DNA from 3 places in the Bradyrhizobium sp. BLXBL-01 genome. Region 2 is predicted to be linked to each of the others. Evidence: predicted binding sites of a transcription regulator. Region 2 holds the regulator's gene; each other region holds the start of a gene.
What was found. Region 2 encodes LexA, which represses DNA repair genes until DNA is damaged. Its sites were predicted from a motif close to TGTTCNNNNTGTGTTCNG; they were not measured.
Positions count from the first base shown of each region.

Region 1: a site for LexA is predicted at 4,092-4,109, ahead of ACNJYA_RS04030 (DNA recombination protein RmuC). Genes of this name have one in related genera too.
Region 3: a site for LexA is predicted at 4,078-4,095, ahead of ACNJYA_RS31490 (PA0069 family radical SAM protein). Genes of this name have one in related genera too.

Region 1 is NZ_CP182471.1:855,696-863,771, forward strand. It holds gene recR (recombination mediator RecR) at 1-273, shown strand, start outside; gene ACNJYA_RS04015 (hypothetical protein) at 303-737, shown strand; gene ACNJYA_RS04020 (AmpG family muropeptide MFS transporter) at 862-2,226, opposite strand; gene ACNJYA_RS04025 (GIY-YIG nuclease family protein) at 2,409-2,711, opposite strand; gene ACNJYA_RS04030 (DNA recombination protein RmuC) at 2,862-4,061, opposite strand; gene def (peptide deformylase) at 4,231-4,758, shown strand; gene fmt (methionyl-tRNA formyltransferase) at 4,771-5,694, shown strand; gene truA (tRNA pseudouridine(38-40) synthase TruA) at 5,814-6,551, shown strand; gene dapE (succinyl-diaminopimelate desuccinylase) at 6,711-7,877, opposite strand; gene ACNJYA_RS04055 (DUF805 domain-containing protein) at 7,874-8,076, opposite strand, start outside.
Region 2 is NZ_CP182471.1:3,937,764-3,945,839, reverse strand. It holds gene ACNJYA_RS18300 (hypothetical protein) at 1-211, opposite strand, end outside; gene ACNJYA_RS18295 (molybdopterin molybdotransferase MoeA) at 344-1,552, shown strand; gene lexA (transcriptional repressor LexA) at 1,729-2,430, shown strand; gene ACNJYA_RS18285 (hypothetical protein) at 2,806-3,240, shown strand; gene ACNJYA_RS18280 (ComEC/Rec2 family competence protein) at 3,366-5,645, opposite strand; gene ACNJYA_RS18275 (DUF2171 domain-containing protein) at 5,742-5,975, opposite strand; gene ACNJYA_RS18270 (YybH family protein) at 6,172-6,558, opposite strand; gene ACNJYA_RS18265 (glutamine--tRNA ligase/YqeY domain fusion protein) at 6,568-8,076, opposite strand, start outside.
Region 3 is NZ_CP182471.1:6,780,582-6,788,657, reverse strand. It holds gene ACNJYA_RS31505 (RMD1 family protein) at 1-14, shown strand, start outside; gene ACNJYA_RS31500 (acetate/propionate family kinase) at 308-1,489, opposite strand; gene ACNJYA_RS31495 (phosphoketolase family protein) at 1,492-3,906, opposite strand; gene ACNJYA_RS31490 (PA0069 family radical SAM protein) at 4,117-5,280, shown strand; gene ACNJYA_RS31485 (ribonuclease HII) at 5,374-6,264, shown strand; gene ACNJYA_RS31480 (glycosyltransferase family 39 protein) at 6,424-7,932, shown strand; gene ACNJYA_RS31475 (uracil-DNA glycosylase) at 8,056-8,076, opposite strand, start outside.

The DNA of each region.
Region 1 (8,076 bases), 3.1 Mb from region 2:
GCGACATTGTCGCCGCTCGACGGCGTCGGCCCGCAGGACCTCACCATCGACGCACTGGTGGCGCGTGCCCACGCAGCCGAGGTGCATGAAATCATCCTGGCGCTGAATGCGACGGTGGACGGCCAGACCACGGCGCATTACATCACCGACCTGCTTCAGGACGCCAATGTGAAGGTGACGCGGCTCGCCCACGGGGTTCCCGTCGGCGGCGAGCTTGATTATCTCGACGAAGGTACGCTATCGGCTGCGATGCGGCAGCGCACCCTGTTCTAGCCATCCAGACTTTCCACGGAACGGACGACATGACGAAACTTTTCGCCACACGCTTCGCTTTGGTCGCGACGATGCTGATGCTGGTGACCCCGGCCATCTCCGCGCAGCAACGCGACGAGGCGCCGCCGCCGTCCAAGCCCGGCAAGCCGATCAACAATGGCGACGTGCTCTCGGGCGAGCTCAACGCGATGAAGGTGCGCGACGTCAAGAACGGCAAGCGCGTCGCGACCTACCAGATCACGTCGGAACCGCGCCGCCTGCCGCCGCCGAACGGGCTGTGCAATCTCGAAACCGGCCCCGAGACGTTCCAGCTCGTCACCTCCAGCGACGCGCAGGCCGCGCAGCTGAAATCCTTCGTCGGCAAGGAGATCTCCGTGAAGGTGGACGAGGTCGCCTGCGCCAGCGATCCCGGCCAGATGAGCGAAGCCGTGATCACGAAGTGGAGCTTGATCAAGAAGCAGTAGGGGCGCTCCACTCCCTCGGTCGGCATTGCGAGGAGCCCTTGCGACGAAGCAATCCATACCGTTTCCGCAGGGGCAGTCTGGATTGCTTCGCTTCGCTCGCAATGACGGTGGTGAGAGCGTCAGCTTAAACCCTCACCGGCCCCAGCGCCTCGAAATGCCCGCGCTTCTGCAAATACGCCAGCAGCATCAGGCTCGGGATGGCCACCAGCACGCAGATCACGAAGAACATCGCCCAGCCCGTGGTATCCGCCACGAAGCCTGCACCTGATGAGAGATAGGTCCGCCCCACCGCCGCGAGCGCGGTGAGCAGCGCATATTGGGTCGCCGTGTGCAGCGGGTTCTGGCACAGCGCAGAGAGGTAGGCGACGAAGATCACGGTGCCGATGGCGCTGGTGAAATTCTCGGCGCAGATGGCGAGCGCCAGCGCCCATTGGTTGGTGCCGACGATGGCCAGCCAGGAGAAGGAGAGGTTGGCGAGCGCCTGCACCACGCCGCCGATCCACAGACTCGTCGCCAGCGGATAGCGCCGCGCGACAAATCCGCCGGCAAAGCCGCCGATCAGCGTCGCCGCGAGGCCGACGCCCTTCACGATCGCCGCATAGTCGTTGCGGGTGAAGCCGAGGTCGATCACGAACGGCGCCGTCATCGTGCCGGAGAAGGCGTCGGTGAACTTGAACAGCACCACGAAGGCGAGTGCAGCGAGCGCATCCTTGCGCGACAGGAACTCCGAGAAGGCGCCGATGGCCGCATGCAGAACCCGCGCGAAAGCCGTATCGGCCTGTGTCGCGGCCTCGGCCCGCGCCGATTGCTCGGGCTCGGTCGCGAGCAGCGCCGTGATCGTCCCGATGAGCACCATCGCCGCCATCACCACATAGCCCCACATCCAGGCTGATTGGCGCGGAATGCCGGTGCCCTCGAAGCCCGAGACGATGAACAGCGCGCCCGCCGTCGAGACCAGCATGCCGATGCGGTAGGCCGCGACGTAAGCGGCCATGCCCGCGGCCTGCTCGCTCTCCGGCAGGCTCTCGACCCGGAACGCGTCGACCACGATGTCCTGGGTCGAGGACATGGTTGCGACCAGCAGCGCGCCGAGCGCGACATAGAACGGCGAGCGTGCGGGGTCGGTCATCGCCAGCAGCAGGATTGCGATGATCAAGAGCAACTGCGAGAACACCAGCCAGCCGCGCCGCCGGCCGAAGGCGCGGGTGAACAGCGGCACATGCATCGCATCCACCAGCGGCGCCCACAGGAACTTCAGCGTATAGGGCGTGCCGACCAGCGCGAACAGCCCGATGGTCTTGAGATCGACCCCAGCCTCCCGCATCCACACCAGCAGCGTCGACCCTGATAGCGCCAGCGGCAGCCCCGAGGAGAAGCCGAGAAACAGCACGATCAGCACCCGCGGCTGCAGGTAAACGGCAAGGCTCTCGCGCCAGGAGGGCGCAGGGGCGGCGGTCACGGCGGAGGAGGTCGCGTCGGGTGCGGTCATGGGGAGGTGTTAGCAGATTCTGGGGGAAAAGACTCTCGCGGTAGCTGGTCAGACGGGAGAGCTTTCAACACGCTCGGTGTCATCGTCCGCGAAGGCGGACGATCCAGTAATCACCAGCGGCTCGGTTCAATCACAACTGCTGCGGCGGACTGGAGACCCCGTCTTCGCGGGGTATGACGGCGCTATGGTGGTCCGGCTATACCAGGATAGAGATCATCCCAGTTTGGGTTATGCTGCTCGATCAACCGAACCTTCCACGCCCTGTTCCACTTCTTCAGCCGCTTCTCCCGCTTGATCGCATTCTCGGGATCGTCAAACTGCTCGAAGTAGACAAGTCGGGCGACGTCGTACTTCTCCGTGAAGCTTTCGATGGGCTTCAACTTGTGCTGCGCCACTCGGCGGATGAGATCGTTCGTCACGCCGATATAGAGCGTGCCGCCAATTCGGCTGGCGAGAATGTAGACGTAGTAATGGCGTGCACCCATGTGACTATCTCACCACCGTCATCGTCCGCCTTGTGCGCAATTGCGCACTGGGGCGGACGATCCAGTAACCACCAGCGTCTCGGTTCCATCACAACCGCCGCGGCGTACTGGATGCCCCGCCTTCGCGGGGCATGACAGTGTGCCCCAATCTCACTCCCCCGCCTGGAGCTTCCGCGGGAACAACTCGCCCGCCCCCGTCGCCACCAGCCGCGGTCCCTCCCCCGCATCGCTCTTGCTGAAATCGAGCTCCTCGATTCGCCCTGCGCGCTTCTCGATCTTGTCGGCGGAGATCAGCACCTGGCGCACGTCCTCGTTCACGTCGGCAAAATGCTTCTGCAGCTTGAGGACGCGGTCGCGCAGGCGGCCGAGATCGTCGCCGAGCTTGATCACCTCGGTGCGGATCTGGTCGGCGGCATCGCGCATGCGCGCGTCCTTCATGATCTGCTGCATCACCTGGATCGCGAGCATCAGCAGCGACGGCGACACCAGCACGACGCGGGCGCGATAGGCCTTCTGGATCACGTCGTCGAAGCCGTCGTGGATCTCGGCGTAGACCGATTCCGACGGCACGAACATCAGCGCCATCTCCTGGGTCTCGCCGGTGACGAGATATTTTTCGGCGATGTCGCTGACATGCTTCATGACGTCGCTGCGCAGCCGCTGCGTGGCCACGCGCCGCTCCTCGTCGGTGCGGGCGTCGTGCAGCGCCGTCATCGCCTCCAGCGGGAATTTTGCATCGATGCAGAGCGGGCGCTGGTCGGGCAGGAACACGACGCAGTCCGGCCGCTTGCCGGTCGAGAGCGTGAACTGGAACTCGTAGGATCCCTTGGGGAGACCGTCCTGGACAATCGCCTCCATCCGCGCCTGGCCGAACGCGCCGCGCGACTGCTTGTTGGCGAGCACGTCGCGCAACGTCGTCACCTGTGTCGTGAGATCAGTGAGATTCTTGTGCGCGTTGTCGATGATGCCGAGCCGTTCATGCAGCGCGCGCAGGCTCTCCATGGTGTTGCGGGTCGAATTTTCCATGGACTGGCCGACGCGATGCGTCACCGAATCCAGCCGCTCGTTGACCGCCCGCGCCATCTCGGCCTGACGTCCCGCCAGCGCCTGGGTCATGGCGTCGACCCGCCCCGAGGCCTCGCTCTGGGCGTGCAGCACCTGGCTGAGGCGCTCCTCGAGCTCGTCGGCCCGGATCGCATGCGCCATGGCGAGTTCCGCGCCACGCCGCCCCGAGCGCGCGATCACCACCGCGATGACCAGCAGCAGGATGAGGACGAGGGCGCCGAAGCCGATCAGCGCATCGATTGTGCGCACCGGCCAGTCGCCCAGCATGAAAATGATCTCGTTCATGGGCCCTTCTAACGCGATTCGCCGATATTCGCGAACGAAGAGGGAACGATCGGGGTTAACCACCCCCTAATTTTTATGGTTAACGAAAGGCGAAGTTTTATGGTTAGCGAGGGGTTAACGGGTTCCTGGCCGCATTGACCGCATCCGGCGCGCGGCTTAAATCGCGGCCATGGCCCTCAGAGAAATCATTATCCTGCCCGACAAGCAGCTGCGTCTGGTCTCCAAGCCGATCGAGAAGGTCACGGCCGAGATCCGCAAGCTTGCCGACGACATGTTCGAGACCATGTACGACGCGCCCGGCATTGGCCTGGCGGCGATCCAGGTCGCGCAGCCCTTGCGTCTCATCACCATGGACCTCGCCAAGCGCGACGAGAACGGCGAGACCAAGCCGCTGCCGCGGGTCTTCATCAACCCCGAGATCATCGCCTCGTCCGAGGAGCTGTCGGTGTACGAGGAAGGCTGCCTCTCGATCCCCGAATATTACGAGGAGGTCGAGCGGCCCGCGAAGGTGCGCGTGCGCTTCACCGATCTCGACGGCAAGGTGCATGAGGAGGATGCCGAAGGCCTCTACGCCACCTGCATCCAGCACGAGATCGACCATCTCAACGGCGTCTTGTTCGTCGACTATCTATCGAAGCTCAAGCGCGACCGCGTCATGAAGAAGTTCGAGAAAGCCGCCAAGCGCGCGGCGGAGTAGGGGTCTCCGTCGATGCCCCTCCGCCTCATCTTCATGGGCACGCCCGATTTCTCCGTGCCGACGCTGCTCGAGCTGGTCGCGCATGGTCATGACATCGCGGCGGTCTACACCCGCGCGCCGAAGCCGGGCGGCCGGCGGGGCCTGCAATTGCAGCCGACGCCGGTCGAGGAAGCCGCGCGAAAGCTCGGCATTCCCGTGCTGACGCCGAAGACGCTGAAGACCGAGGAGGCGCTGGCGGAGTTCCGCGCGTTCGAGGCCGATGCCGCCGTCGTCGTCGCCTATGGCATGATCCTGCCGCAGGCGATCCTCGATGCGCCAAAGCTCGGCTGCTACAATCTGCACGCTTCGCTGCTGCCGCGCTGGCGCGGCGCCGCGCCGATCAACCGCGCCATCATGGCCGGCGATGCCGAGAGCGGCGTGATGGTGATGAAGATGGATGTCGGTCTCGACACCGGCGACGTCGCCATGGCCGAGCGCATCGCGATCACCGACAGCATGACCGCGCTCGACCTGCACGATCGCCTCTCGCGCCTCGGTGCCGACCTGATGGTGCGCGCCATGGCCGCGCTCGAACGCGGTGGCCTCCAGCTCAAGGCACAGAGCGAGGACGGCGTCACTTACGCCGCCAAGATCGAGAAGGCCGAGGCGCGGATCGACTGGAGCAAGCCCGCGCGCGCGGTGCTGCGCCACATCCACGGTTTGTCGCCGTTCCCCGGCGCCTGGGCCGAGCTCGAGAATGCGCGCGTAAAAATCCTGCGCTGCGAATTGGCGAAAGGCGCCGGCGCCCCTGGCGAGGTGCTCGACGATCGCCTCACCGTCGCCTGCGGCGACGGCGCCATCCGCATCATCGAGCTGCAGCGCGAGGGCAAGGCCCGCATGCAGGCCGCAGACTTCCTGCGCGGCGTGCCGTTGAGGTCGGGATCCAAATTCACCTGACACTGTCATACCCCGCGAAGGCGGGGTATCCAGTACGCCGAGGCTTCTCGGTCAATCGGATAGGCTACGGAGTACTGGATTGCCCGCCTTCGCGGGCAATGACGGCGAAACTGGACACGATGCCCCGCTACAAGCTCACCATCGAATATGACGGCGCGCCGTTCTTCGGCTGGCAGGTGCAGGACACGCTGCCGTCGGTGCAGGGCGCGCTCGAGGCGGCCGTTAAGGCGATGACCGGAGCGGATTTGCGCGTGCACGGCGCCGGCCGCACCGATGCCGGCGTGCATGCGCGCGGTCAGGTCGCCCATGTCGACGTCGACAAGCAGTTTCCGCCGGGCCGTTTTCGCGACGGTCTCAACGCGCATCTGCGTCCGCATCCGATCGCGGTGCTCGAGGCCGAGATCGTGCCTGACACCTTCGAAGCACGCTTCTCGGCGGTCAAGCGCCACTACCGCTATCGCATCGTCAACACCCGCGCCAATCTCGCGCTCGATGTCGGCCACGCCTGGCGCGTGCCGCGCAAGCTCGATACTGGCGCGATGCATGCGGCGGCGCAGCGCCTGCTCGGCAAGCACGATTTCACCACCTTCCGCGACACCGAGTGCCAGGCCAAATCGCCGGAGAAGACGCTCGACCAGCTCGACGTGCTGCGCGATGGCCGCGAGATCACGATCATCACCTCGGCACGCTCGTTCCTGCACAGCCAGGTGCGCTCGATGGTGGGATCGCTGGTCTGGGTCGGCGAAGGGCGCTGGACCGCCGACGATCTCTCCGCCGCACTCGCAGCCCGCAACCGCGCCGCCTGCGGCATCGTCGCGCCGCCGGAGGGACTGTATCTGATGAAGGTGGATTATTGATCGCGCGCGTCGGTGGTTTGGGCTCTCGCCACCATGCCCCGCGAAGGCGGGGCATCCAGTACGCCGCGGCCTCTCGACTCAATCACTGCCGTCTCTGGAATACTGGATCGCCCGGTCAAGCCGGGCGATGACACTTGTGTTTATGGAGGCAACAGTGCCTCAAGCAAAATACCTTGCCAAAATCCCGCGATACACCTTCGTCAGCTTTTCCAGATCCGCCACCGGCACGCGCTCGTTGACCTGGTGCATGGTCTGCCCGACCAGGCCGAACTCGATCACGGGGCAATAGCTGGAAATGAACCGCGCATCCGACGTGCCGCCTGACGTCGACAGCTCGGGTTTGCGGCCCGTCACCTCCTCGATTGCGGACACTGCGAGATCGGTGAACGGACCCGGCTTGGTCACGAACACGTTCGAGTTCGAGGGCTCCCAGACGATGCGCGCCTTGATGCGGTTGCCGCAGGCCTTGGCGAGGCGCGTCTCGACCAATTCGCGCAAGCTCGCCTGGGTGTGGTTGTCGTTGTAGCGGATGTTGAATTTCGCGCGGGCCTCGCCGGGAATGACGTTGAAGGCCTTGTTGCCGACATCCACCGAGACGAATTCGAGATTGGAGGCCTGGAATTGCGCGCTGCCATGGTCGAGCGGCTCGTCCGAGATCGCCACGATCAGCCGCGAAATGTCCGGCACCGGATTGGAGGCGCGGTGCGGATAGGCGACATGGCCTTGCACGCCGTCGACGACGAGCGTGCCGGATTGCGAGCCGCGCCGGCCGACCTTGATGGTGTCGCCGAGCGTCTCGACGTTGGAAGGCTCGCCGAGCACGCAATGATCGAATTTTTCGCCGCGCTCGGCGGCCCAATTGAGCAGCTTGATGGTGCCGTTGATGGAGACGTCTTCCTCGTCGCCGGTGATCAGGAACGAGATCGAGCCTGTCCCATCCGCGCGCGGCTTGCCGCCGTTGGCGGCCAGATGCTCCAGCACCGCTGCGACCGAGCAGGCGATGCCGCCCTTCATGTCGACCGCGCCGCGGCCGTGCAGCACGCCGTCCTTCACCTCTCCGGAGAAGGCGCCGACGCTCCAGGCGCTCTCATCGCCCGGCGGCACCACGTCGGTGTGGCCTGCAAAGGTGATGTGCGGGCCTTCAGTGCCGATCCGCGCATAGAGATTGTCGACGTCAGGCGTGCCGGGCTCGCTGAAGGTCACGCGGTGGCAGGTGAAGCCGGCTTCGTTCAGGGCTTTTTCGAGCACCCCGAGCGCGCCGGCATCGGCCGGAGTGACTGAGGGGCAACGGATCAGATCGCGGGCAATGGAGAGAGCATCGGTCATGCGCCCCGCTTAACATGCATGCCGCCGGGTGGGCTAGCGCTGGGCGGGACAAATTCGATCTCGCGGCTCTGGTCCCAGCGTTTCGCAGGAGGCGCGGCGGATGTGGAATCGCCCTCGGCTGCCGGATCAGGACCGAACCGATTGGGCCCTACGGTGCCGCGCAGGAAGCCGGTCTCGATGAAAGCGGCGAGGGGGAGGA
Region 2 (8,076 bases):
GAAAGGCTGCTTCGATCTCGGCGTCAGACGCAAATTGCCGGAGGTTCGCTTGTGTGAGCCCCTCGAGGACCGCCGCAAGGTGGCCGGGATCCATTTCCTCAGCCTCCTCTCCGCCGTCGCTCAAAGCCAACATGGCGCGCGCGATCTCGTCCTGGCTATCCGCAGGAAGCTGCCGCACGGCCTTGAGCGCCTTTTCGAGCAGTTTTGTCATGGACAGAAGATAAGCCGACCCGAGACCGAAAGGAAGTGTGGCTTCTTGCTGGCCAGGGAGGCCTTTTTGCTTCAGTCCCTCCGCTCAGCTAGAACTTGCCGACCGAGTCCTGATTTGTTGCGGAGTTCGCCCGTGGCCCTGATGCCGGTTTCTGACGCGCTCGCCGCGGTGCTGACCGGCGCCGAGCCGCTGGCCGAAGAGATGGTTCGCCTCGACGAGGCCCACCATCGTGTGCTCGCGCACGATGTCGCGGCGCGGCGCACGCAGCCGCCGGAGGCGATGTCGGCGATGGACGGCTATGCCGTGCGCGCGTCCGACGCGGCCATCGAGTCCAGGCTGACCGTCGTCGGTGAGGTCGCGGCGGGTCGGCCGTTCGCGGGAAGGGTCGGCCCCGGCGAAGCCGTGCGGATCTTCACCGGCGGCGTCGTTCCCGACGGCGCCGATGCCGTCGTGATCCAGGAGGACACAATTGCCGACGGCAAGCATGTCACGATCAAGGAAGCCGCAATTTGTGGCCGGCACATCCGCCCTGCGGGCGTCGACTTCCGCGAAGGCGACGTGCTGCTGCGCAAGGGAATCCGTCTCACCGAGCGCGATCTCGCCCTCGCCGCCGGAATGAATCATCCTTATCTCGGCGTTATCCGCCGCCCGAGGGTCGCGATTCTCGCCACCGGCGACGAGCTGGTCATGCCGGGCACCGCGCCTGGTCCCGGTCAGATCGTCTATTCCAATGGCTATGCCCTGCACGCCCTTGCCCGCAGCGAGGGCGCCGAGACCATCGACCTCGGAATTGCCGCCGATACGCTGGAGTCCACGTCCGCCGGCATCCGCCGCGCGCGCGAGAGCGGTGCCGACATCCTGGTCACGACCGGCGGTGCGTCGGTCGGCGACCACGATCTGGTCCAGCAGGCGCTCAAGGGCGAAGGCATCGAGATGGCGTTCTGGAAGATCGCGATCCGGCCCGGCAAGCCGATGATGCATGGTCGCCTCGGCGCGATGCGCGTGATCGGCCTGCCCGGCAATCCCGTGTCGTCATACGTGTGCGCCTTCCTGTTCATGGTGCCCTTGATTCGGGCCCTGTCGGGCGGTTCAGTGATTCATCATCAGCGCGAGCGCGCCGTGCTGGGCCGCGACCTCGGCGCCAACGATCAGCGCGAGGATTATCTGCGTGCGCGGCTGGAGGTGCGCGACGACGGCACGCGCGTCGCCCTTCCCGTCAGCCATCAGGACTCCTCCCTGCTTGCGAATCTCTCTGCGGCACAGGTACTTCTCGTGCGCGCACCGTTCGCGCCGAAGGCCGAGGCCGGCACACCTTGCGAGGTGCTGCGGCTGCCCGTCTGAGCTGCTGAGCCACACGCATTCCGCGAGTTCGGCCGCGTTCACCATAAATTAAGCAGTTGCGGAACACATATCGAACATATAGTGTCCGTTCATGATTTGTTTCGAGGATGTAGCGGCTTATTGCCGACTTCATCGTCTCGGAATCGAACGACATCAACCGGGGGACTTTGGTCGAGATGTTGACGCGCAAACAATACGAGCTTCTGCGGTTCATCAGCGAACGTCTGAAGGAAAGCGGCGTGCCGCCGTCCTTCGACGAGATGAAGGATGCGCTCGACCTGCGCTCGAAGTCAGGCATTCATCGCCTGATCACTGCGCTTGAGGAGCGCGGCTTCATTCGCCGCCTGCCCAACCGCGCCCGTGCCATCGAGGTGATCAAGCTGCCCGAGCTCCAGGCCGCAGCCGGCAATCGCCGCGGCTTCACCCCGAGCGTCATCGAGGGCAATCTCGGCAAGGTGCGCGCGAGCTCCAGCCCGCCCGCGGATGAGGGCGAGCGCCCCGTCGCGGTGCCCGTGATGGGCCGCATCGCGGCCGGCACGCCGATCGAGGCGCTGCAGACCCGCAGCCACACCATCAGCGTCCCGCCGGACATGCTCGGCTCCGGCGAGCACTACGCGCTCGAGGTGCGCGGCGATTCGATGGTCGAGGCCGGCATCCTCGACGGCGACATGGCGCTGATCCAGCGCAACGAGACCGCCAATACCGGCGACATTGTGGTGGCGCTGATCGACGACGAGGAGGCCACGCTCAAGCGCTTCCGCCGCCGCGGCGCCTCGATCGCGCTCGAGCCCGCCAATGCCGCCTACGAGGTCCGCATTCTTCCGCCGAACCGCGTGAAGATCCAGGGCAAGCTGATCGGGCTTTACCGGAAGTACTGATACCGGAAGTAAGCGCTACGCGCGCTTCGATCGTCGATCCAAGATTGGAGCGGATACTTGTCCGCTCCGGCTGGATGGTCTTTCTGGTTCTGCGCTGACTGTTCGGCGCCTCTTCCCGCGCGACACTCGCCCATGCGGACACGCGGCCATTTCGCTCCGCCGGTAGAGTTGTGCCGACAGCGCCGATAGTGCGGGCCAAATGCAAGGACGCGAGGTTTGTTCCTATCGAATCCGGGAAAGATAATGTGATCGCGTGCTGCGGATGCGAGCCGCAGATTTGCCCATAACCGAGCAGAGCGTTGGAGGCTTCCACTCTGATAGAGGCCTGCGCCTCGAAAGAGACGCGGGTCGCTATCCCAGTATGAGGAGCACCCGATGTGTGACTATAGCCTGCATGCCGTCGCGACGCGCCCCGCCGAAGTTGGCGAGACGATCGTCACGACAACCTTCCGCGGCACCTCGACGCGCGGCTTCGCCTCCGAAGCCGATCTCTCCGTCGCGGTCTGTCTGCTGCCGGGAACGGAGCTCGCTTTCGCCGATAACGTCCGCTACGACAACCGCTGGATCTGGACGCGCACCGTCAACTCCCGCGTCGGCAAGTTCGGCAAGATCGACCCGCACATTCCCGATCGCCATCATGACGCGATCGAATTTCCGGACGGCAAGTACGTGCTGGTGACGCAGCTCGTCGAAGGCCAGCGCGCGACCGTGCTGCAATTGCCGGTGACGCAGCAAGCCATCGAGCGCGAGCACAAGCCGCAGATCGTCGCCGACACGCGGCCCACGATCACGCGCCTGCCGATCGGCTGACGCGGTCGGCCCCGACCGAAAAGTCGAGGGCCAAATTCAAATGCCATCGCCGGCCGCGGCCGGCGAGATGGTATGGTTTGCGTCCTGCGGGATCCCGTCGGACCGGTTTTTCCCCGCATTGATCTTCAATCGTCGGCCTGCAAGTCGGCCTCCGATGGCGTTGCGTCCCGGTTGCGAGGCACGGCCGTCTTCGGCACGAGGCTGCCGTCGAAATCCCCCTCGCCGGCGCCGGCCGGCAGCCAAGGACGGCTTGCCCCTCTCGCCCTCACCGCCTGCACCGAAAAACCCTCTGCGCTTCGCGTCAGAGCCAGCGCGCCCTGACTGGCAAGACGCGCCCGATCGACCACCATCGCCGCGCAATCGGGCGGCGCGGGCCGCGCCGTCACCACCAACGCGGCGCGGCTGCAATCATCGGCCAGCGCGTCGATGCGCGTCGCCAACGCGATCAGCCGTCCGTCCGCGAGCGGCGCCACGCAACCGGACTCGTCACATGACACGCTGCTCGCCAACGAGGCGTTGCCGGCATCACGCGGATCGGCATCGGCGGCCAGCCACTCCTTCAGCAGGAAGCTGTCCTTGCTGGCGCGGATCACTTGCAAGCGCCCATCCCCGCCCCGGACCGCGACGCTCGCGCCATCCCCGGCAATCAGGACATCAGGCTGGCGCATCGACAGCCCCCAGAGGATCGCCGCCAGCAGCACCAGGGCGCCGGACCAGCGCAAGGGCGTGCGCAACAGGCCCATCACGATGAGCCCGAGGCTCGCCGCGATCAGCGGCGCGATCCCGAACGCCGGAATGCGGCCGACGGCGCCCGGCAGGGCCGCCACCCAGCGCGCGACCAGGACCATCCACTCGATGCCGATTCCCATCAACCACCAGAACACGCCGTCGAGCCCGAAGGGGGCCGCGAGCAGCCCCAACAGCCCGGCCGGCATCACCAGCGCCGACACCACCGGCATGGCGCCGAGATTGGCGAGCACGCCGTATGGCGTCACGCGATGGAAGTGGAAGGCGGCGTATGGCGTGGTCGCGAGCCCCGCGATCAGCGAGGCCAGGAACAGCATCGCGATCTCGCGGCCGCCCCACAGCGCGATCCGCGCCGTCGCGGAATGATCGGGTGAGGCAAGCAGGTTCGGCATGCCGATCTGCACCAGCGCCACCAGCCCGAGCGTTGCCGCAAATGACATCTGGAAGCTCGGATGCACCAGCGCCTCGGGCGCGACCGCGAGCACGATCAGCGCCGCCACCGCCAGCGTGCGGAAGGTGATGGCGCGGCGGTCGACCATGACGGCGATCAGCACCACCGCCGTCATGAAAAACGATCGTTGCGTCGCGACCTCCGCGCCCGACAGCAACAGGTAGAACGCCGCCGCGACCAGCGCAGCGGCCGCCGACCATTTCTTGATGGCAAAGCCGGCCGCCAGCCCCGGGATCAAGGCCAGCAGCGCGCGCACCGCGAAGAAGACCACGCCGGCGACGACCGCCATGTGATAGCCGGAGATCGACAGCACATGGCCGAGCCCCGAGACGAACATGGCATCGTTGACCGGCGCGGTAATCGCATCGCGCCGCCCCGTGAGCAGCGCCGTTGCGATCGCCCGGTTGTCGCCTTCGAGCGTTGCGCGGATGCGCGCGTCGATTGCATCGCGCAGGCCCTGCATGAAGGCGGCGTAGCGCAGCCGCAGGCCGCCGGCATCCGGCGGCCTGGACGCCGTGATCGCGCCCATCACGAAGCCGGAGGCACCGATGCTCTGGAAGAACATGTCGCGCGAGAAATCATAGCTGCCGGGCCGCACCGGCGAGATCGGCGGCAGCAGCCGCGCCTTCAATTGCACGAAGCTGCCGACTTCGGGCGCCGTGCCCTTGCGCACCGAGAGGCGGACGCGCTCGAGCTTGACGTCGCCGCGCTGCGCCTCCATCGCGCTGACGCGCAGCACGAAGCGATCGGTACGCTCGCGAATGTCGCGCGCTTCCACGAAGCCCGACAGCGACACCGAATAAAGCGGCTTGGCGAGCACGGGATGGGCGACGCGCGCCGTCTTCCAGGTCGCCATGGCAAATCCGGCGGCGACCGCCGCGATCATGATGGCAGGAGCAAACAGCCGGCTCCGCCGGAGCAACACCGCGCCGAGCATCAGCGCGATGGCCGTCGCGGCAACCACCCACAGCACCGGCTCATGATCGGCGGCGAAATAAAGCGCGATGCCGCCGCCAAAGGCGACGGGCACCCACGGCAACAGCCGGCCTGGCCCGGCCTCGGCGCGCGCCCACTGGCGCAGCATTTCGACGATGGCCGGCCAGATGCCAAACCCCGCCGGCGCAAAGCCGCCGGCCGGGGCGGCGCGGCCGACCGGCCACGTCCCGGCAACTCCCTGGGAGCGTCCTGGCCGCCCCGGCTCCGCCATTCCCCTGCACCTTGCGATACGCGACGGGTGCGGAGGCTACCGGACCGTGCGGCTGCGCGAATAGCGGTACAGATCGGGAACGGGCGACGGAGCGCCCTACTTTTCCTCTTCCATCGTCACGGCGACGTCCGCCTTGGCGGACAGCCGCACCTTGTTGCCTTCAACATCGGCAACGAGGCCCTTGTCGATGAAATGATGGTGGCCCTTGTGGCTGCCCTCGCCGCTGTCCTTCCTGGTCAGCTTGATGCGGTTGCCCTCTACCCTGTCGACGGTGCCGACATGGACACCGTCGGCGCCGATGACTTCCATATGCTCTGCGATGTTCTGCATGGCGGGATCCTTGGTTGGGATCGCGGCCAACGCGGCAGGCGCGCGTTCGTTTCAATCGTCATTCCGGGGCGCGACGGAGTCGCGAGCTATGATGCGCAATTGCGCATCTGAGATTCCATAACCACCATCGTGAGTATGGATTCCGGGCTCGCGCCGAGTGGCGCGCCCCGGAATGACGACACTGATGGAACGACCGTTAAATCAGCGGCGCCTGCGACGAGGCGTGGTGATTGACGATCTTCCAGTCGCCTTCCTCGCGGATGATGACCCAGCTCATCTTGACGACGAGGTCGTCCCGCTCGCCGGCGAGATCGAACGTGATGATCGCGGCCATGTTGATCAGGTCAGGGCCGGCCTGCGCGGCGTACACGTCGGAGAAGGTCGCGCTCGGCCTGCGCCAGCGCGGCAGGCCGTTGAAATAATCGGCAACGCCGTCCCTGCCCCGATAGAGTTTTGGGTTCGAGCCGAAGAAGAACGCGTTCCTCGCATAGAGCGAGGACAGCGCGGCCGCATCGAGCGTCGCGAAGCCGGCGCACCATTTCGCGATGATGGCGGAAACGATGGCGTCGGCTTCGCTGCTCATGCCCTCGCCTCAGCCCTTCGCGACTTCCTTGGCGAACGTATCGCGCAAGCCGATCGTGCGCGAGAACACCGGCTTGCCCGGCGTCGAGTCCTTGTCGCGGACGAAATAGCCCTGGCGCTCGAACTGCATCGGCTCGGTCGAATTGCTCTCGGCAACGGACGCCTCGACCCGCGCATCGGCGAGGATCTCGAGCGAGTTCGGGTTGAGATCGGCCGCGAAATTCGAGGCGTCCGGACTCGGATTGGCGAACAGCTGGTTGTAGATGCGGATCTCCGCCGGCTTGGACGTCGCCGCCGGCAGCCAGTGCATGGTCGCCTTGACCTTGCGGCCGTCGGGCGCGTTGCCGCCCTTGGTCGCGGGATCATAGGTGCAGCGCAGCTCCACCACCTCGCCCTGGTCGTTCTTGATCACGCCGGTGCACTTGACGAAATAGGCGTAACGCAGCCGCACCTCGTTGCCCGGCGACAGGCGGAAGAACTTCTTCGGCGGGTTCTCCATGAAATCGTCCTGCTCGATATAGAGCTCGCGGCCGAACGTGATCTTCCGCGTGCCGGCGCTAGCGTCGTCCGGATGATTGATCGCCTCGAGCTCCTCGGTCTGTTCTTCCGGATAATTCTCGATCACGACCTTGAGCGGCCTCAAGACTGCCATGCGCCGCTGCGCCGTGCGGTTCAGCTCCTCGCGGATGCAGAACTCCAGCATGCCGACATCGACGACGCTGTTTGCCTTGGCGACGCCGATGCGCTTGACGAATTCGCGCAATGCGGCCGGCGGCACGCCGCGGCGGCGCATGCCCGCCATGGTCGGCATGCGCGGATCGTCCCAGCCGGCGACATGACCCTCGCGGACGAGCTGCGTCAGCACGCGCTTGGACAGCAGCGTGTAGGTCAGGTTGAGGCGCGCAAACTCGTACTGGTGCGGCTTGGACGGCACCGGCAGCTTCTCGATGAACCAGTCGTAGAGCGGCCGGTGGTCCTCGAACTCCAGCGTGCAGATCGAATGCGTGATGCCTTCAATCGCGTCCGACTGGCCGTGGGCATAGTCGTAGCTCGGATAAATGCACCATGCGTTGCCGGTGCGCGGATGGTGCGCATGCAGGATGCGGTACAGCACGGGGTCGCGCAGGTTGATGTTGCCCGCGGCCATGTCGATCTTGGCCCGCAGCACACGCGCGCCGTTGGGGAATTCGCCGGCCTTCATGCGGCGGAACAGGTCGAGATTCTCCTCCACCGAGCGGTCGCGGAACGGCGAGTTCTTGCCGGGCTCGGTCAGCGTGCCGCGCGAGAGGCGGATCTCCTCCTGGGTCTGGTCATCGACATAAGCGAGGCCGTCGCGGATCAGCTGCTCCGCCCATTCATACAGGCGGTCGAAATAGTCCGAGGCGAAAAACAGGTTCTTGCCCCAGTCGAAGCCGAGCCAGCGCACGTCGGCCTGGATGGAATCGATATATTCCTGCTCTTCCTTGACCGGATTGGTGTCGTCGAAGCGCAGGTGGCAGCGGCCCGGAAACTCCTGGGC
Region 3 (8,076 bases), 2.8 Mb from region 2:
CGGGGACGCACTGAGAGCGGGAATCTATTGCCGGCATGATAGGACAGTACGATTGATCTGCGCGGCCGCCGCATTCTTCGTCATTGCGAGCGCAGCGAAGCAATCCAGAATCCCGCCGCGGAACCAGTCTGGATTGCTTCGCTTCGCTCGCAATGACGGCTTGGCTGATACCACCCGCTGGTCGGATGAGCGATCATCGTCTGCAGAATCGTAGGGTGGGCAAAGGCGCACTTGCGCCGTGCCCACCGGCCATCGGTGGGCACGCTTCGCTTTGCCCACCCTCCGACACTCCCTTTTCGGCTGGAGCTCACATCGCCCGCAGCACCGCTGCGCAATGCCGAGCGATCATCAGTTCCTCGTTCGTCGGAATGACGAATACGTCGACAGTACTATCGGCGCCGCTGATCTGCTCGCGTGCTGTTTCGTTCGCCGCTGCGTCGATTCGTATGCCGAACCACCCAAGCCGCTCGCCGATCGCGCTGCGGATCTCCTTTGCATGCTCGCCGATGCCGCCGGTGAAGATCAGGCAGTCCAGGCCGCCGAGCGTGGTCGCCATCATCGCGACCTGCTGCGCGGCACGGAAGGTGAAGAGATCGACGGCCTCATGCGCCGCAGCCTCGTGGCTTGCCAGCAGCGTGCGCATGTCCGCAGAGATGCCGGAGACGCCGATGAGCCCGGACTCGTGATAGAGCAGGTGCTGGACCTCTGCGACCGGCATGTTCTCGTGCTGTTGCAGATAGAGCAGCACGCCCGGATCGATCGCACCGCAACGCGTGCCCATCACGAGGCCGTCGAGCGGCGTGAGCCCCATCGTGGTGTCGATGCTGCGGCCATCGCGCAAGGCGCAGAGGCTGGCGCCATTGCCAAGATGTGCGATGATTGTGCGCTTTGCGACGAGCTCCGGCGCGATCTCGGCCAGGCGTCCCGCGACATATTCGAACGAGAGGCCGTGAAAGCCGTAGCGCCTGACGCCACGCGCCTGGAATCGCCGGGGAATGGCGAAGCGGTTCGCCGGCGGTGCGAGGCCGTGGTGGAAGGCGGTGTCGAAACACGCGATCTGCGTCAGCCCGGGCCGGATCGCCGCGAGCGTGCGCACCGGCGCGAGGCAGCGCGGCTGGTGCAGCGGCGCGAGCGGCGTCAAGGCCTCCAGCTTCGCTATGATGTCGTCGGTCAGGACCACCGGGCCTGAATGATCCGGCCCGCCGTGAACGATGCGGTGGCCGACGGCCCGCAGGCTGCGTCCACCGAACCGGTCCTCGATGAAGGCGAGCACGTCGGCGAACAGATGGCCGCCGGCTGCCTCCGGCGTCTCCTTCCTCGTCTCGAACAGGTCTTCGCCCGTGGGGCCCTTCACCACCAACCGGGGTTTGGCTTCGTGCTCGTCCAGCAGGCCCTTGCAGAGCAGGGCAGGCTCGGCCACCGCGACATCGAACAGGCCGAACTTGATGCTCGACGATCCCGAGTTGAGAACGAGGACCGCGTCCGTCATCGCTAGTCGCCGGCCTCGGTCGGCGTGTTGCCGCCGGCTCTGTTTTGCCAGACCCAGTCGCGGATCTCAGGCATGTCCTCGCCATGCTCGCGGACATAACGGGAATGTTCGATCAGTCTGTCGCGGAATTGCTGCTTCACCTGCGCGGCCTTCGTCGCCAGTCCCGGCACGCGTTCGATGGCCTCGATCGCGAGATGGTAGCGGTCGAGCTCGTTGAGCACGACCATGTCGAAGGGCGTCGTCGTGGTGCCCTCCTCGGCAAAGCCGCGCACATGCATGCCGGCATGGTTGGTGCGGTTATAGGTCAGCCGGTGGATGAGATAGGGATAGCCGTGATAGGCAAAGATCACAGGCTTGTCGCGCGTGAACAGGCTGTCGAAGTCGCGGTCGGACAGACCGTGCGGATGCTGCTCGCGCGGCTGCAGCGTCATGAGGTCGACGACGTTGACGACGCGGATTTTCAAATCCGGCATCGCCTTGCGCAACAGGTCGACGGCGGCGAGCGTCTCCAGCGTCGGCACGTCGCCGGCGCAGGCCATCACCACGTCGGGCTCGCCCTTGCCGTCCTCCGTTCCCGCCCAGGTCCAGATGCCGATGCCGGCAGCGCAATGCGTCGCGGCGTCCTGCATCGAGAGCCATTGCGGCGCCGGCTGCTTGCCGGCGACGATCACGTTGACGCGGTTGTAGGTGCGCAAGGCATGATCGGCGATCCACAACAGCGTATTGGCGTCCGGCGGAAAGTAGATGCGGACGATGTCCGCCTTCTTGTTGGCGACGAGATCGACGAAACCGGGGTCCTGATGGCTGAAGCCGTTATGGTCCTGGCGCCAGACATGCGAGGTCAGGAGATAATTGAGCGAGGCGATCGGACGCCGCCACGGCAGCTCGCGCGTCACCTTCAGCCATTTGGCATGCTGGTTGAACATGGAATCCACGATGTGGATGAAGGCCTCGTAGCAGGAGAAGAAGCCGTGCCGTCCCGTGAGCAGGTAGCCCTCCAGCCAGCCCTGGCAGAGATGCTCGCTCAGCACCTCCATTACGCGGCCGTCCTGCGCGAGGTGCACGTCGTAAGGCTCGGTCGGCTCCATCCAGACGCGTTCGGTGGCTTCGAACACGGCGTCGAGCCGGTTCGATGCCGTCTCGTCCGGGCCCATGATGCGGAAGTTTCGATGCTGGGCGTTGAGGCGAACGACGTCGCGCAGGAATTTGCCGAGCTCGCGCGTCGCTTCCGCCACGACCTCGCCGGGTTGCGGCACCTCGATCGCGAAGCTGCGGAAGTCCGGCAGCTTCAGCTCCTTCTTCAACACGCCGCCATTGGCATGTGGATTGGCGCCCATCCGCCTCGTCCCTTCCGGCGCGAGCGCCTGAAGCTCGGCAATGAGCGCGCCGCCTTCGTCGAACAGTTTTTCCGGCTCGTAGCTGCGCATCCAGTCTTCGAGCACCTTGAGATGCGCCGGGTTCTCGCGGCAGCCTGCGACTGGCACCTGATGGGCACGCCAAAAACCCTCGACCTTCTTGCCGTCGACCTCCTTCGGGCCGGTCCAGCCCTTCGGGCTGCGCAGCACGATCATCGGCCAGCGCGGCCGCTCGACGCGCGTGCGGCCGTCGCGGGCATGTTGCTGGATCGAGCGGATGCTGGCGAACGCGACGTCCAGCGCATCGGCCATGGCCCGGTGCATCAATTTGGGATCGTCGCCGCTGACGAACAGCGGCTCGTGGCCGAGCCCGCGGAAGAGGTCGCGGATCTCCGCGTCTTGCATGCGTCCGAGCACGGTGGGGTTGGCGATCTTGTAGCCGTTGAGATGCAGGATCGGCAGCACTGCGCCGTCATGGGCGGGGTTCAGGAACTTGTTGGAGTGCCAGGACGCAGCGAGCGGCCCGGTTTCGGCCTCGCCGTCGCCGACCACGCAGGCGACGATCAAGTCCGGGTTGTCGAATGCCGCGCCATAGGCGTGCACAAGCGCATAGCCGAGCTCGCCGCCTTCGTGGATGGAGCCCGGCGTTTCCGGCGCGGCGTGGCTCGGGATGCCGCCGGGGAAGGAGAACTGTCTGAACAGCTTGCGCAATCCGTCCGCATAGCGCGCGATGCTAGGATAGATCTCGCTGTAGCTGCCTTCGAGATAGGTGTTGGCGACCATGCCGGGGCCGCCATGGCCGGGACCACAGACATAGATCACGCTGACGTCGAGCGCGCGGATGACGCGGTTGAGATGGGCATAGATGAAATTCAGGCCCGGCGTGGTGCCCCAATGTCCGAGCAGACGCGGCTTGATGTGCTCGGGCCGCAGCGGCTCGCGCAGCAGCGGATTGTCGAGCAGGTAGATTTGCCCGACCGAGAGGTAGTTGGCGGCGCGCCAATAGCGATCGAGCAGATCGAGGTCGCTGCTCGCTTCGGCCGTTTTTTGTTGGATTGTCATGTTCCTGCCGACCTTCACTTCGCGATCGTCACCAACCCGGTTCCGCGGTGATCGATCCGTCGGGCATGAAACGGGATGGGCGTGACGGCCGTGTTGCGTGAGGTCAAAGGCGGACGCGCGAAGTTTGGGCAGCTCTACTGTGCATGGGGTTGTTTTCACGATTTTTGTTTGTGTTCTTGATTTGTTCCTATGTCGTGCTATCTTGGCTGCATGAGTCCAGCATCCTCTCATGCTCTCAAGCACCCGCCGGTCACGGCGCCCTCCGAGCCGGCGGGTGCGCCTTCAGATTTCCCCGAGCTTGGCGTCGCCATCGACCGCGCGCGCAGGCGAGGGCGGGGCGCTCAATCCAACGCCAGCGGCCGCTTTGAGGCCGAGGCGCGCGTCGCTTTCGATGACGGCTGGCAGAGCCTGGACGAGCTGCCGCCGTTCAAGACCACGGTCGCCATCGACACCTCGCGCAAGGTGATCACCCGTAACGATTCCCCCGACATCGGCTTCGACCGATCGATCAATCCGTATCGCGGCTGCGAGCACGGCTGCGTCTATTGCTTCGCGCGGCCGACCCACGCCTATCTCGGCCTGTCGCCCGGGCTCGACTTCGAGTCGAAGCTGTTCGCCAAGCCCGATGCTCCTTTGCTGCTCGAGAAAGAGCTTGCGGCCCCCGGCTACGAGCCGCGGATGATCGCGATCGGCACCAACACCGATCCCTACCAGCCGATCGAGCGCGAGCGCAAAATCATGCGCGGCATTTTGGAAGTGCTGGAGGGCGCCGGGCATCCCGTCGGCATCGTCACCAAGTCGGCGCTGGTGCTCCGCGACATCGACATTCTCCAGCGGATGGCCAAGCGCAACCTCGCCAAGGTCGCGATCTCGGTCACCTCGCTCGATCCGAAGCTGGCGCGCACCATGGAGCCGCGGGCCTCGACGCCGCCGAAGCGGCTGGAGGCGCTCAAGCAGCTCTCGGAGGCCGGCATCCCCACCACGGTGATGGTCGCGCCCGTGATCCCTGCACTGAACGATTCCGAGATCGAGCGCATCCTCGATGCCGCGGTCCATGCCGGCGTCAAGGAAGCCGCCTATGTGCTGCTGCGGCTGCCGCTGGAGGTGCGCGATCTCTTCCGCGAATGGCTGATGGCGAACTATCCGGACCGCTATCGCCACGTCTTCACCCTGATCCGCGACATGCGGGGCGGGCGCGACTACGACGCCAAATGGGGCGAACGGATGAAGGGCACGGGACCGATGGCCTGGACCATCGGCCGCCGCTTCGAGATCGCCTGCGACAGGCTCGGCCTCAACAAGCGGCGCTCCAAGCTGACGACGGACCACTTTGCGCGGCCGAAGCGGAACGGCGATCAGCTCAGCCTGTTCTGATTGGCGGTGGGCGTAGGGCGGCCGGCCTGAATAACGGGAATATCCTGGGTTCCCGGTTGCGCTGGCGAAGCCCCCTGGCGCACGATCCCGGCCATGATTCGGGACAAGGTCGCCAAAACCCCAGCCAAAGACGCGCCCAAGAAGCAGGCCGCGAACAAGGCTGCGCCTGACAAGGCGGCGAAAGCGCCTGTGGCCAAGACGGCTGCAGCCAAGACGCCTGCAGCCAATGCTGCGAAGGTTGCTGCCCCCGGCAAGAAAGGCATCATCGCCGTCGCTCCCCCCAGCTTCCGCCGCGAGCGCGCGCTGATCAAGCGCGGCGTCTGGCCGGTCGCGGGCTGCGACGAGGCCGGCCGCGGCCCGCTGGCAGGTCCGGTGGTGGCCGCCGCGGTGATTCTCGACCCCGACCGCATTCCGCGCGGCATCGACGATTCCAAGCGCCTGACCGCCGAGGAGCGCGAAAAGCTGTTCGACAAGATCTGCGCCACCGCGCAGGTCTCGGTCGCCGTCGCGTCGCCGGCGCGAATCGACCGCGACAACATCCTGCGCGCCTCGCTGTGGGCGCTGAAGCGGGCCGTGGTGGCCCTGCCCGAGGCGCCCAGGCACGTCTTCGTCGACGGCCGCGACCGGCTCGATACCGCATGCGATTGCGAGGCGGTGATCGGCGGCGACGGTATCGTGCTGTCGATCGCCGCGGCCTCCATCGTCGCCAAGGTCACCCGTGACCGGCTGATGTGCGCGCTGGCGCAGGACTGCCCCGGCTACGGCTTCGAGCAGCACAAGGGCTACGCCGTTCCCGAGCATCTCGACGCGCTCGATCGCCTCGGCCCCTCCATCCACCACCGCAGCTTCTTCGCCCCCGTTGCCGCCGCCCGCGCCAAGCACATGCCCTGGACCGTCGAGCCGGTGCAGGACCTGTTCTCGGTGACCGAGGTCGAGGTGCACGTCGAGGCGAGCGTCGAGATCGACGCCTCCGTAAATCTCTAGCTGATCCTCCGACGGCATCCGCGCGTCATGGCCGCGCAGGCGGGACAAGCCCGGGCATGACGATCCGCGGCGGTTGCCACAACCCGTGACGCCCTTTATCAAAACAGAGGTGAGCGAATAGGGCCGGCTGGACGGGTTGGCTGCACCTTCGGACGTTGCATGCGGTTTACCTCCCTGGTCATCGAGCTCATTCGCGCCCGGCCGCGGCTGATCGTGTGGATCGCCGTGCTGCTGCAGGCCGCTATGTGGCTGTTCGTGGCGCTGGTGTTCTACCGCAGCCCGCCCGGCACCCTCGCGGCCCTCTTGGCCTTCGGCAGGGAATACCAGGTCGGCACTGATCTCGGCCCGCCGCTGCCGGTCTGGCTCGCCGACATCGCCTATCGCGCCGCCGGCGGCCACATGTTCGGTGTTTACGTACTCGCCGAACTCTGCGAGATCGCGACATTCATCGCGCTCTATCATCTCTCCCGCGCCGTGGTCGGCTCGCAGCAGGCGGTGCTCGCCGTGCTCCTGACCATGACGGTGCTGGCGTTCTCCTCCTCGGCGCTGGACTTCGGCCCGCTGATCCTGGCGCGGCCGCTCTGGGCGCTCTTGCTGCTGCACTCCTGGCAGATCATCGGCCAGCGCCGCGGCAATGCCTGGTTCGCCTGGTCGATCGAAGCCGGCCTCCTGCTGCTGACGACGCCCGCCGCGATCTTCCTGCTGCTGCTGATCGTCGTCTTCGCGGTCTCGACCGCCGGCGGTCGCCGGACGCTGCGCGGGCTCGATCCGCTGTTCGCGCTGATCGTGGTCGCCGTGCTGGCGCTGCCCTATGCGGTCTGGCTGATGCGTGCGGAGACGCTGACGCTGCCGGCCTTGCCGCAACTCGCCGAGCTCAACGTCCGCGCGCTGCATGCGGCCTGGCTGTTCGGCGGGCTGGTGATCGGGGCGGCAGCGATTCCGGCGCTGACCTTTCTCAACACCGGGGTGGTCGCCGGCAAGGGCGAGGAGCCGCCGATCATCTACCGCCCGCCGGTCGAGCCGCTCGCGCGCAACTTCGTCTATTTCTTCGCGTTCGCTCTGCCGCTCGGCGCGGTGCTGATCTCCGGCGTGCTGGGGCTCGATTCCGTGGTCGGCGGCCCCGGCGTCGTGCTGATCATGTCGGGGCTCGCCGTGGTCGTCGCGGCCGGCGATCTCATCGCGATGCGTCGCGCGCGGATGCTGCGTATGGTCTGGGCCGCCGCCGTCGCCGCGCCCGCCGCCGGCGTCGTGCTCGCCATCCTGTTCCTGCCCTGGACGGGCGCCAACGAAATTGCGACCTCGATGCCGGCGCGCGCGATCTCTGATTTCTTCGACGAGAGCTTCGCCCGCCGCACCAACCATCGCCTGCGGGCCGTCGCCGGCGAAACCCAGCTCGCCAGCCTGATCGCGCTGCATTCCGGCCGGCCGCATCTGTTCATCGACGCCGACCCCGCGCGTACGCCGTGGATGAACCCGACCAAGTTCAGCGAGACCGGCGGCGTCGTGGTCTGGCGCGCCTCCGACACCGCCGGCACCCCGCCGCCGGAGATCCTCAAGCGCTTCCCCGGCATCGTGCCGGAAGTGCCGCGCGCCTTCGAATGGCTGGTGACCGGCCGCCAGCAGCTCCTGCGCATCGGCTGGGCCATCGTGCGGCCGAAGGGGACGTGACGCCCGCGTATGCTCTCTCCGTCGTCATTGCGAGCGTAGCGAAGCAATCCAGAATCTTTCCGCAGAGGGATTCTGGATTGCTTCGTCGCTTCGCTCCTCGCAATGACGGAAGGGACCGGCCCCTCACGCCCCCGCCAGTGCCTT